DNA from 4 places in the Enterobacter cloacae complex sp. HYC074_NIDB genome. Region 4 is predicted to be linked to each of the others. Evidence: predicted binding sites of a transcription regulator. Region 4 holds the regulator's gene; each other region holds the start of a gene.
The links. The regulator CRP, encoded in region 4, controls carbon source genes, mostly activating them, when cyclic AMP is high. The targets are predictions, from matches to a motif close to ATGTGANNNNNNTCACAT.
Positions count from the first base shown of each region.

Region 1: the regulator CRP is predicted to act here: its motif matches at 727-744, upstream of deoC (deoxyribose-phosphate aldolase).
Region 2: the regulator CRP is predicted to act here: its motif matches at 1,830-1,847, upstream of rhaS (HTH-type transcriptional activator RhaS).
Region 3: the regulator CRP is predicted to act here: its motif matches at 1,505-1,522, upstream of rbsD (D-ribose pyranase).

Region 1 covers NZ_CP114214.1:717,362-720,623, forward strand. The annotation lists gene O1724_RS03505 (YjjI family glycine radical enzyme) at 1-612, opposite strand, end outside; gene deoC (deoxyribose-phosphate aldolase) at 875-1,654, shown strand; gene deoA (thymidine phosphorylase) at 1,754-3,076, shown strand; gene deoB (phosphopentomutase) at 3,130-3,262, shown strand, end outside.
Region 2 covers NZ_CP114214.1:4,708,223-4,711,484, reverse strand. The annotation lists partial or broken gene rhaA (L-rhamnose isomerase) at 1-208, opposite strand, end outside; partial or broken gene rhaB (rhamnulokinase) at 205-1,674, opposite strand; gene rhaS (HTH-type transcriptional activator RhaS) at 1,976-2,812, shown strand; gene rhaR (HTH-type transcriptional activator RhaR) at 2,886-3,262, shown strand, end outside.
Region 3 covers NZ_CP114214.1:4,780,607-4,783,868, forward strand. The annotation lists gene rbsA (ribose ABC transporter ATP-binding protein RbsA) at 1-996, opposite strand, end outside; gene rbsD (D-ribose pyranase) at 1,004-1,423, opposite strand; gene kup (low affinity potassium transporter Kup) at 1,649-3,262, opposite strand, start outside.
Region 4 covers NZ_CP114214.1:4,353,709-4,356,970, forward strand. The annotation lists gene O1724_RS21260 (IS4 family transposase) at 86-1,177, shown strand; gene O1724_RS21265 (OsmC family protein) at 1,254-1,658, opposite strand; gene crp (cAMP-activated global transcriptional regulator CRP) at 1,969-2,601, shown strand; gene O1724_RS21275 (YccS/YhfK family putative transporter) at 2,659-3,262, shown strand, end outside.

The DNA of each region.
Region 1 (3,262 bases), 1.2 Mb from region 4:
AATGTTTTTCGCCACGCTCAGCAGCAGATCGCTGGGGGTTACATCCGGGTCGTAGATAAAGGTCAGGTTCGGCGCAACCTGCTTTAGTTCTGCATCTGCGCGAAGGATGGCTCGGGTGACAGGCGTATCCGCCGGGCCGATATTGGCATGCATAAACGCATCGGGCAGCGTTCTGTCCAGGTAACGCCAGAAACGTTTTATTCGGCTATCGATTTCATCCTGTGTTAGAATTTTAACATAGGGGCTGAGTATTTCATCGAGCTGGCCCAGATAGACCGGCATCGATGTGACGGACGGAACATGGTGATAAAGGATAGTGAGCAGCGAGAGGGCATCATCCAGATCTTTCGCCCCTTCCAGCTCCAGCCATTCTGAGCCGTTAGCCAGAAATTTAGCGTAGTCCGGCAGCACGTAGCGCGGTTTGTAAGGCGCATGGCCTTCGAACATGTCGCAGATGAATCCCTCGTTCAGTGCGGCGCGGGCCGCCTCTGGCAGAGCGGGATAGGGCAGATTGTTCTCCGCTTCCAGCGCCAGAAAATGACGTTTTTGTTCTGGGGTTAACACCGGGCTGGTCACAATGTGCTGGCAACGTTGTTGCAGGGCGTCGGGCATGTTCACTTCCTTGGTTGTTCTGCGGATAGTGAACGAATTGTAGGAAGCCAGCCTGGTGGCGCTTTTGATCAGAAAGGGGATATCGCCGATTTAGTCAGCAATTAACGCACTAAAATTTGAAGCAGATCTCATTACAGTAATGCAAATTTGCACACAGTTTTCATTAACTGTGATGAATGTCGAAGTGTGGATGCGGGTGAATGTTAGAATACTCACAGACCCGCAAGGTAAAATTTATACGGCACTGCCGTTGGAGAATGTTATGACCGATTTAACTGCAAGCAGCCTGCGCGCGTTGAAACTGATGGACCTGACCACCCTGAACGATGACGACACCAATGAAAAAGTCATCGCCCTGTGCCATCAGGCGAAAACGCCAGTGGGTAACACCGCCGCCGTTTGTATCTATCCGCGCTTCATCCCGATTGCCCGCAAAACGCTGAAAGAGCAGGGCACGCCGGATGTGCGCATTGCCACCGTAACTAACTTCCCGCACGGCAATGACGATATCGAGATCGCGCTGGCAGAAACCCGCGCGGCGATTGCGTACGGCGCAGACGAAGTTGACGTGGTATTCCCGTACCGCGCGCTGATCGCCGGCAACGAGCAGGTCGGTTTTGACCTGGTGAAAGCCTGTAAAGACGCGTGTGCGGCGGCAAACGTGCTGCTTAAAGTGATCATTGAAACCGGCGAGCTGAAAGAAGAGGCGCTGATTCGTAAGGCGTCTGAAATCTCCATCAAAGCGGGCGCGGATTTCATTAAAACCTCTACCGGTAAAGTGCCGGTCAACGCGACTCCGGAAAGCGCGCGCATCATGATGGAAGTCATCCGTGATATGGGCGTGTCCAAAACCGTTGGCTTCAAACCGGCAGGCGGCGTGCGTACCGCAGAAGACGCGCAGCAGTTCCTGGCGATTGCCGACAAGCTGTTCGGCGCCGACTGGGCGGACTCCCGCCACTACCGCTTCGGCGCGTCCAGCCTGCTGGCCAGCCTGCTGAAAGCGCTGGGTCACGGCGACGGTAAGAGCGCAAGCAGCTACTAAGTTGAATTGCCGGGTGGCGCTACGCTAACCCGGCCTACAGGATCGTGGGGCGGGTCAACATACCCGCCGCCATTCACCCGATTCCGCATGGAGGTTACCGTGTTTCTCGCACAAGAAATTATTCGTAAAAAACGTGATGGTCATGCATTAAGCGACGAAGAAATCCGCTTCTTTATCAATGGCATTCGTGATAACACCATCTCTGAAGGGCAGATTGCGGCTCTGGCGATGACCATTTTCTTCCACGATATGTCGATGCCTGAGCGCGTGTCGCTGACCATGGCGATGCGAGATTCAGGAACCGTTCTGGACTGGAAAAGCCTCAACCTCAACGGCCCGATTGTGGACAAACACTCCACCGGCGGCGTGGGCGACGTGACCTCCCTGATGCTTGGCCCGATGGTGGCAGCCTGCGGCGGTTACATCCCGATGATTTCCGGGCGCGGCCTGGGCCACACCGGCGGTACGCTCGACAAACTGGAAGCCATTCCGGGCTTCGATATCTTCCCGGATGACAACCGCTTCCGCGACATTATTAAAGACGTTGGCGTGGCGATTATCGGCCAGACCAGCTCTCTTGCTCCGGCTGACAAGCGTTTCTACGCGACGCGTGACATTACCGCGACTGTAGACTCCATCCCGCTGATCACCGCCTCTATCCTTGCCAAAAAACTGGCGGAAGGTCTGGATGCGCTGGTGATGGATGTGAAAGTGGGCAGCGGCGCGTTTATGCCAACCTATGAACTCTCTGAGGCGCTGGCCGAAGCGATCGTTGGCGTTTCCAACGGCGCGGGCGTGCGCACCACCGCACTGCTGACGGACATGAACCAGGTGCTGGCCTCCAGCGCCGGTAACGCGGTTGAAGTCCGCGAGGCTGTGCAGTTCCTCACAGGCGAATACCGTAACCCGCGCCTGTTCGATGTCACCATGGCGCTGTGCGTTGAGATGTTAATCTCCGGCAAGCTGGCCAAAGACGACGCTGACGCGCGCGCGAAGCTTCAGGCGGTGCTGGACAACGGCAAAGCGGCGGAGATCTTTGGTCGGATGGTGGCGGCGCAGAAAGGCCCGACCGACTTTGTGGAAAACTACGCGAAATACCTGCCCACCGCGATGCTCAGCAAAGCGGTCTATGCGGATAGCGAAGGCTTTGTCTCGGCTATGGATACCCGCGCGCTCGGCATGGCTGTCGTGTCTATGGGCGGCGGTCGTCGTCAGGCATCGGACACCATTGATTACAGCGTCGGCTTTACCGATATGGCCCGTCTGGGCGACAGCGTTGACGGCCAACGTCCGCTGGCGGTGATCCACGCGAAAGATGAAGCCAGCTGGCAGGACGCGGCGAAAGCGGTGAAGGCGGCAATATCTCTTGACGATAAAGCACCGGAAACCACACCGACGGTCTATCGTCGTATCACTGAATAGCGGTATACTGATCTGATCGCATTTTTATGAAGCACTAAGTACGGAGAACAATTATGAAACGTGCATTTATTATGGTGCTGGACTCATTCGGCATCGGCGCAACCGAAGATGCAGAACGATTTGGTGACGTGGGTTCCGATACCCTGGGTCACATCGCGGAAGCCTGTGCAAAAGGCGAAGCGGACA
Region 2 (3,262 bases), 350 kb from region 4:
GCGCTTTGCCAGGATAGTTACCCGTGGCCTGAATACCCCCCGTCAGGGAACCGCCCGGGTTCTCGAAACCGGCGACATCATCACCCTGCCAGCAGTGCATGGAGACGGGCAGGCGATCGAGCTGGCGCAGCGCCTCTTCGACATCCACGCCGACAGCGGCGAAACGCTGTTTAGCCAGGTCCCAGGCTTGTTCAAGTTGAGTGGTCATGCGCAAAGCTCCTTAGTCAGTCGTTTTTGCTGAAACTGCGCCCGGTAGCGGGCAATTTCATGGCAGGGATGGGGGGTGAAGGTGGTCAGGCTGTTATTCGCCGTCACCACCGAACGGAAATCGTCGACGTTGGACAGTTCGTCCAGGGTCATCAGCTGAATGCCGATATTGCCGAGCGTGGAGGCTTCAATCGGACCTGCCACCACGGTAATGCCGCATGCATCCGCGCAGAGCTGGTTCAGCAGTTGGTTCTGGCAGCCGCCGCCCACGATATGCAGTTGTGTGAACGGTTTGCCGCGAAGGTCAGCCAGCTCGCTCAGGATGTCGGCATACAGCAGGGCGAGACTGTCAAAAATGCAGCGTGCCAGCTCGGCGGGGCGGGAAGGTACCGGCTGCCCCGCTTCAAAACAGGCGGCCTGGATTTCGGCGCTCATGTGCGCCGGGTTGATAAAGCGGTCATCGTTCGGGTTAATCAGGAAGGTACAGGCCTTCAGCGTTTCGGTTTCGGCGATAAGCTCGGGCAGGTCGGTGATGTTCTGCTCTTTCAGCACCCGCTGGAGCAGCCACAGGCCCATGATGTTCTTCAGCACCCGGTAGCGCCCTTCGGCACCGCCTTCGTTGGTGATGTTCGCGGCCAGCGCGGCATCGCTGGTGTAGGGCGTTTTGCTCTCAAAGCCCATCAGCGACCAGGTGCCGGATGAGAGGTAGGCCGCATCTTAGCCGGCGAGCGGCGAGGCAATGACCGCGCTCGCGGTGTCGTGGCTGGCGACGGCGACAACGGGGATTTTATTCCCCTGCGGGCAAAGCCAGTGGCCGATCACATTGCCCGGATGGGTTGGCGCGCCAAACCAGGACGGCGAGGCGCCCGTCCAGGCCAGCAGATGTTCATCCCAGTTATCGGTGTTGATGTTGACCAACTGCGTGGTGGTGGCGTTGGTGTATTCCCAGTTCATGTTGCCGGTCAGACGGTAGCTTAAGTAGTCCGGGATCAGCAGCGCATGCGCCACCTTTTCGACCAGCTCTGGCTGTTGCTCAACCAGCGCGCGCAGCTGATACAGCGTGTTAAACGGCAGAAACTGAATGCCGCTGCGACCATAGATGTTCTCCTTGCCAAGCTGGGCGATGGCGTGCGCCATTAGCCCATCGGTGCGGCTGTCGCGGTAGGAGACGGGCAGGCCGACGCGTTCGCCGTGACGGTCCAGCAGTACGTAATCCACACCCCAGGTATCAATGCCGATACTGTCGATGCGAATACCGTCTTCGCAGACGTTGTGAAGTCCGGTGCGGATCTCTGCTTCCAGGGCGTCGATATCCCAGGTAACAAAACCGTCCTGTTTTTGCAGACAATTGGCGAAACGGTGCATTTCGCGAAGCGTAAGGGTGTGCAGGTCGCAGTCCCAGGTGGCGAGCATTACACGGCCGCTGGATGCGCCTAAATCGACAGCCACACAATGGCGAAAAGTCATGGTCGGGTCCTTTCTTAAGTCATTAGCGAGGAGTGTAAGAAAGGGAAGAAATAGCCACCTTCTCGCCACTGACAGCCCAAATCTCGCGCTGGCAAGAAAGCAAAGATGAACGTGAGGGAGTTCACAGTTTCCAGTAATGGCGGGGTTTGCAGGCAGTGTGACGCTGACCGCATTTCCCGATCTTTCCGCCTGTTTCTTGAAAAACCGACAGCTTTTGCGCGGTTTGCTGTCAAAAATTTAAGGTGAGCGTGAAAGGCCTTAATTACTATTTTGAGAACTTTTCTCATTGGTGGGGGCCGTTATGACCGTACTGCACAGCGTCGATTTTTTTCCTACGGGGGCTTCGCCGGTCGCGATTGAGCCACGGCTGCCTCAGGCTGCGTTCCCGGAGCATCATCATGATTTTCATGAAATTGTGATTGTTGAGCACGGAACGGGCATCCACGTGTTTAACGGTCAGCCGTATACCATCAGCGGCGGTACGGTGTGCTTCGTGCGCGATCACGACAGGCACCTGTATGAACATACCGACAACCTGTGCCTGACCAATGTGCTCTATCGTTCTCCGGATGCGTTCCAGTTTCTTTCCGGGCTGAATCAGCTGTTGCCGCAGGAGAAGGACGGCCATTATCCGTCGCACTGGCGGGTGAATCAGTCCACGTTGCAGCAGGTGCGTCAGCTGGTGAGCCAGATGGAGCAGAGCGAGGATGGACAGGAGACGCACGCCATTGCTACCCGCGAGCTGCTGTTTATGCAGCTGCTGGTGCTGCTGCGGCGCAGCAGCCTGGTGGAAGGGCTGGAAAATAACGACGCGCGCCTGAATCAGCTGATGGCATGGCTGGAATATCATTTCGCCGAAGATGTCTGCTGGGAAACGCTGGCGGATGACTTTTCGCTCTCGCTGCGCACGCTGCATCGTCAGCTCAAGCAGCATACCGGCCTGACGCCGCAGCGTTACCTTAACCGTCTGAGCCTGATCAAAGCGCGTCACCTTTTACGTCATACCGACGAAAGCGTCACCGATATCGCCTATCGCTGCGGTTTCGGCGACAGTAACCACTTTTCGACGCTGTTTCGCCGGGAGTTTAGCTGGTCGCCGCGCGATATTCGTCAGGGGAAAGACGCGTTGCTTCAGTAACGCGAGGGCAGTCACCGTTTTTTTGCTGCAAAAAGGCTAATAATGTCCGGTTATTCGCCGTAGAGGTTGTGGTGTGGCTGCTCAGCTCATTCTTCGCAAAGATGATTTTTTTGCCTCCGCGAGTCAGGCCGTCGCGGTGGCCGACCGCTACCCGCAAAACGTCTTCGCCGAGCACACCCACGAGTTTTGCGAGCTGGTGCTGGTGTGGCGGGGCAATGGCCTGCACGTCCTCAACGACCGTCCCTACCGCATCACGCGCGGAGACCTGTTCTACATCCGCGCTGAAGACAAACACTCCTACGCCTCGGTTAACGATCTGGTGTTGCAGAACGTCATCTATTGCCCCGACAGACTTAAACTGAATGTCGACTGGGCGGGCAATATCCCCGGTTTTCATGATGCCAGAGGCGAACCGCACTGGCGCTTAAGCAGCAACGGCATGGCTCAGGT
Region 3 (3,262 bases), 430 kb from region 4:
GATATAGACGATGCCATTCGCCAGCCCGTCCTGCGGCGAGCGGGTGACCACTTCATGGCCGTCAAGGGTAACGTAGCCGCTGGTGCGCGGCAGTGCGCCATAGAGCACTTTCATCAGTTCAGTACGCCCCGCCCCCATCAGGCCCGCGACGCCAAGGATCTCGCCCTTGCGCAGGGTAAAGGAGACGTCATTCACGCCCGGTCCGCAGAGGTTATCCACCTTCAGGCGGATCTCACCCGGCGCTTTTTCCAGATGTGGATACTGATCTTCGAGCTTACGTCCCACCATCATTTCGATCAGCGAATCTTCGGTCAGGGTTGCTACTTCGCGCTCGGCAATAAACTGCCCGTCGCGAAAGACGGTGACGTCGTCGCAGATTTCGAAGATCTCTTTCATGCGGTGTGAGATATAGACAATGCCGCGGCCCTGGGATTTCAGCTCACGGATCACGCGGAACAAGGATTCGGTTTCGGTATCGGTCAGGGCGTCGGTCGGTTCATCCATAATGATGACCTTCGACTCGAAGCTCAGCACCTTCGCGATTTCCACCATCTGCTGATCGCCGATGGAAAGGTCGCCCACCAGTCGGTCGCTCTTAAAGCGCAGATTCAGCTTCGCCAGCAGTTTGTCCGCTTCGGCATACATGGTTTTCCAGTCGATTTTGCCAAACCGGTTCACGAACTCACGGCCGAGGAAGATGTTCTCCGCAATGGTGAGCTGCGGGATCAGGTTCAGCTCCTGGTGGATGATGCCGATGCCCGCTTCCTGAGAGGATTTCGGGCCGTTGAAGGTGGTCTCTTTACCCAGCCACAGCAGCGAACCGGCATCGCGTTGGTAGATACCGGTCAGCACTTTCATCATGGTGGATTTGCCGGCGCCGTTTTCGCCCACCAGCGCCATGACGCGCCCGGAATAGACGTTCAGCGCCGCGCCGGAGAGGGCTTTTACGCCCGGGAACGATTTATCGATCCCTTTGAGTTGCAGTAATGCGTCCATGATGGCCTCAGAAGGTGACGCCAGCACAGAGAATGATATTCGCATACGGGGAACACTCCCCGCTGCGAATCACCGCCTGACTGTCTGCGGTTTGTTGTTTGAACTGCTCGTGCGTTGTGTAACGAATTTCTATGGTGTTTCCCTGGTGCTGTTGCAGTTGCTCAATGTGGCTGAGCAACGTTTCGTGGAGTTGCGGATTATGCTGTTTGATTTCCGCCGCGAGAATGGCCGCCTCAACCTGCATCTCCGCGGTGACCACTTCCAGTACCTGCATGAACGAGGGCACGCCCTGCGTTAACGCCATATCGATACGGGTTGTGCTGCGCGGAACCGGTAAGCCTGCATCGCAAACCACCAGCGTATCGGTATGCCCAAGACGGGAAATCACCGATGAGATTTCTGAGTTGAGTACTGTGCCTTTCTTCATTTTTTGCTCCACTAGCGAAACGTTTCGCTAAAAACAGTGTAGCCGCAGAAGTGTTCAGAAAACCATCATGACGTAACGGATTTGTGATCAACGTCGAAACGTTTCGCTAAGTGAAATGCAGAGGAGGTAAATGCAAAACGGTAACCGTCAGGTTACCGTATTTTATGGTTGCGCCCTCTCCCTGTGGGAGAGGGTCGGGGTGAGGGCATCAGCCCGCACGGAGTCTTAAATCTCGACCTGCGTGCCCAGCTCAATCACGCGATTAGGCGGGATCTCAAACTGGTCAGGCGCACGCAGGGCGTTACGTTGCAGAATGAGATACAGCTTGCCGCGCAGGCGCAGATACCATGGGCGCTTGCCGATGATCAGCGACTCGTGGGACATAAAGAACGACGTCTCCATCATGCGGCAACTCAGGCCTTCCAGACCGCAGCGGTGGAACACCTCTTCCACGTTCGGCGTTTCGCGCCAGCCGTAGCTTGCCACCACGCGCCAGAAGGTTGGCGACAGCTGTTCAATCTGTACGCGACGCACGTTGTGAACGTACGGCGCATCTTCAGTACGCAGCGTCAGCAGGATCACGCGCTCGTGCAGCACTTTGTTGTGCTTGAGGTTATGCATCAGCGCAAACGGGATTACGTTCAGCGCGCGAGACATATACACCGCCGTGCCCGGCACGCGCACCGGTGGGGATTTCTCCAGCGAGGCGATCATGGCCTCCAGAGAGTTACCGTGCTCATGCATACGACGCAGCAGGCGGAAACGTTCGCTCTTCCACGTCGTCATCACAATAAACATCACCAGACCCAGCGTCAGCGGCAGCCAGCCACCGGAGACAATCTTGTCGAGATTCGCAGAGAACAGCGGCACGTCGATACAGAGGAAGCCAACCAGGATCAGCCCCACGAGGAACTTATTCCAGTGCCAGTTACGGTACGCCACGGTGGTGGAGAGAATAGAGGTCAACACCATCGTTCCGGTTACCGCGATACCGTACGCCGCCGCCAGATTACTGGAGTGCTCAAAGCTGACGATGACAATCACCACCGCGAAGTAGAGCAGCCAGTTGACGAACGGAATGTAGATCTGGCCAGACTCCATCTCTGAGGTATGGATAATGAGCATTGGGGAGAGATAACCCAACCGCACGGCCTGACGCGTCAGGGAGAATACGCCGGAAATGACAGCCTGAGAGGCAATGACCGTCGCCAGCGTCGCCAGGATCAGCATCGGAACCAGCGCCCAGTCCGGCGCCAGCAGGAAGAACGGGTTTTTAATCGCTTCAGGGTGTGCAAGCAGCAGCGCGCCCTGACCGAAGTAATTCAGCACCAGTGAAGGCAAGACCACGCTAAACCATGCGACGCGAATAGGGAGTTTCCCGAAGTGGCCCATATCCGCATACAGCGCTTCAACACCGGTAATGGAAAGTACCACCGCGCCCAGCGCCACAAACGACACCACTTTATATTCCAGGAAGAAATGCACCGCCCACAATGGGTTCAGCGCGTGCAGGACATCCGGGTTGGCGATAATACTGCGTAAGCCCAGCGCCGCCAGGATCAGGAACCAGGCCAGCATAATAGGCGCGAACAGCTTACCCACCAGCCCGGTACCGTGTTTTTGTATAGCAAACAGTAACGTCAGCACGATAATAGCGAGTGGCACCACCCACGTATCAAGCTGTGGCGCGACAATCTCCAGCCCCTCTATGGCCGACATTACCGAAATCGCCGGCGTAATCACGACTTCTCCATAGAAGAAGCTGCCGCCAATCAGGCCAATGATGACCAGCACGGAGGTCATTCTTGCAGACGTATTGCGCCCGGCAAGGGACATCAG
Region 4 (3,262 bases):
CGTGCCTTTACAGACAGTCTGCCAGAAATTTTTCTCCGCGTCTTTACCGGACATTCACAGCTTTCGGGTTAATGTCCTTGTTTCCATGGCTGTTGCCCTCACCCACGGCGCCAGACTGACCCTGACCAGCCTGGGACGAACCCTGCCCGGCAGGGCGCACGTCAAAAATAAAATTAAACGGGTTGACCGTGCCCTGGGCAATACCGCTCTCCAGCGTGATATTCCCCGTATTCAGCACCACCTCACACATGCCATCACCTCCGTGATGCCCTTCTGTGTTATCGCTGTCGACTGGACAGGCTGGCATGACAGGAACTGGCATCTTCTGCGGGCAAGCCTGCTCTGTAATGGTCGTTCACTTCCTCTTATGAGTGAGGTGGTTCCCGCAGAGCTGGCGCAGAACAGCGATGTACAGTGTCGCTTCCTTGACCGCCTCCATGATGCCATCCCGAAAGATAAAGCCGTCACCGTCATTACGGATGCCGGCTTCAGAACAGACTGGTTCCGGCATGTCAGCCAGCTGGGCTGGAGCTTTACCGGCAGGGTCAGGGGCTGCATCAGCTTCCGGCTGGACGGAGAAAAAAAGTGGATGAAAATCAGCGAGCTTGAGGCCTCCGGGCAACCGGTCTGCGTGGGGCACGGTGTCCTGTCCCGTAAACCACGTACGCCCTGTTACGGACGGTTTTATCTGCACAGGCGCCCGGAAGCAGGGCGTCATGGAAAGGGCGGAATGCCAAAAACACAGCGGGAACACCGCAGCAGCGCACGGGAGCCGTGGCTGCTGTTCAGTAATGCAGAAGGTCTGGAGCCACACCAGATAATGGCGCTGTACAGCCGCAGAATGCAGATAGAACAAAACTTCCGGGACGACAAGAGTCCACGCTTCGGGTTCGGTCTGAGGCTGAGCCGGAGCCAGGGAAAAGGACGACTGGAAGTACTGAATATGGTGGCGGCGATGGCAAGTCTGGTGATGTGGCTGGCAGGCTACAGGGCCGAAAGACAGTGCTTACACAGGCACTATCAGGCAAGCAGCGTCAGGCATAAACGGGTTCTGTCCTACCTGAGTCTGGCAGAAGAAGTGATCCGGCATGAGCCTGATAAAGTAAGGCGACTGAATATAGGTAACGAGATGAAAAAGCTGGGAAAAGAGTACAGTAATATGGTCATGGTGGCATGACCATATTACTGGGGATCCCTCAGCCCCGTGGGAGAGGGTTAGGGTGAGGGCATCAACACGCACGATGCCCCAATAATTAAGCCTCTATCACTTCATACGAATGGGTGATGTTTACCGCTTTCTCCAGCATTAACGCCACAGAGCAGTATTTCTCCGCAGACAGGTCAACCGCACGCGAGACCGCCGCATCCTTCAGTTCTTTGCCGGTGACGATAAAGTGCAGATTAATATGCGTGAACAGGCGTGGCGCCTCTTCGCGACGTTCTGACGTCAGCTTCACTTCACAATCGGTCACGCCATGACGGCCTTTTTGCAGGATCGACACCACGTCGATCGCGCTGCATCCGCCCGCCGCCATCAGCACCATCTCCATCGGGCTTGGCGCTTTATCGCCGGAGTTGCCATCCATCAAAACCTGATGCCCGGAAGCAGACTCGCCCAGGAACGTTAACCCTTCAACCCATTTCACACGCGCTTGCATATTCACTCACTCCAACGTTGCATTTTTTATGACAGATTACGTGTACGTTACATTTCTCGCAACGGAAGGCGACCTGCGTCATGCTGAAGCGAGACACCAGGAGACACGCGGCGAAAGCTATGCTAAAACACTCTGGATGCTACAGTAATACATTGACGTTACACATGTATGCAGAGGACATCAAACTTTACTGGCTGCGAAACGTTACGACAGCCGACTTCCCAGGTATGGGTAAGAATTCGATTGCAACCCCAGAGTCCGGATGCATCTTATGACTCTGGTGACAGCTTATAACAGAGGATAACAGCGCATGGTGCTTGGCAAACCGCAAACAGACCCGACTCTCGAATGGTTCTTGTCTCATTGCCACATTCATAAGTACCCATCAAAGAGCACGCTGATTCACCAGGGTGAAAAAGCGGAAACGTTGTATTACATCGTTAAAGGCTCGGTGGCCGTGCTGATCAAAGATGAAGAAGGGAAAGAGATGATCCTTTCTTATCTGAACCAGGGCGATTTTATCGGTGAACTGGGCCTGTTTGAAGAAGGCCAGGAACGTAGCGCCTGGGTTCGTGCAAAAACAGCATGTGAAGTGGCTGAAATTTCTTATAAGAAATTCCGTCAGCTGATTCAGGTCAACCCTGACATCCTGATGCGTCTCTCTTCCCAGATGGCACGCCGTCTGCAAGTGACCTCTGAGAAGGTAGGTAACCTCGCCTTCCTGGACGTAACCGGTCGTATCGCGCAGACGCTGCTGAACCTGGCGAAACAACCAGACGCCATGACTCACCCTGACGGTATGCAAATTAAAATTACCCGCCAGGAAATCGGTCAGATCGTCGGCTGCTCCCGTGAAACAGTGGGCCGTATCCTGAAGATGCTGGAAGATCAGAACCTGATCTCCGCCCACGGTAAAACCATCGTGGTTTACGGGACCCGTTAATTCCGGTCAAACGGCGTGCCGCCGCAGGGTGGCACGCCGTTTTTGTCTCTACTCCTCATGTGGCGCAGGCTGATCTATCACCCGGAAGTTAACTACGCACTGCGACAAACGCTGGTGTTGTGTCTTCCCGTGGCCGTGGGCCTGATCCTCGGACATCTTCAGCAAGGCCTGCTGTTTTCCCTCGTGCCCGCCTGCTGCAACATTGCCGGTCTGGATACGCCCCATAAACGCTTTTTTAAACGTCTGATTATTGGCGGCTGCCTGTTTGCCGGCTGTAGCCTTGCCGTACAGCTCTTACTGGCCCGCGACATTCCTCTGCCTCTGATCCTGACCGTGCTGGCGATGACGCTCGGCGTCACCGCCGAAATCAGCTCGCTACACGCCCGCCTGCTTCCCGCGTCGCTGATTGCCGCCATCTTCACCTTAAGCCTTGCAGGCAACATGCCGGTGTGGGAGCCATTGCTGATCTACGCCCTCGGCACGCTGTGGTACGGGCTGTTTAACTGGTTCTGGTTCTGGCTGTGGCGGGAACAGCCGCTGCGCGAATCCCTGAGCCTGCTCTACGTGCAGCTTGCTGAATACTGCGAAGCAAAATACACCCTGCTCACTCAACATACCGACCCGGAAAAATCCCTGCCGCCGCTACTGGCGCGCCAGCAAA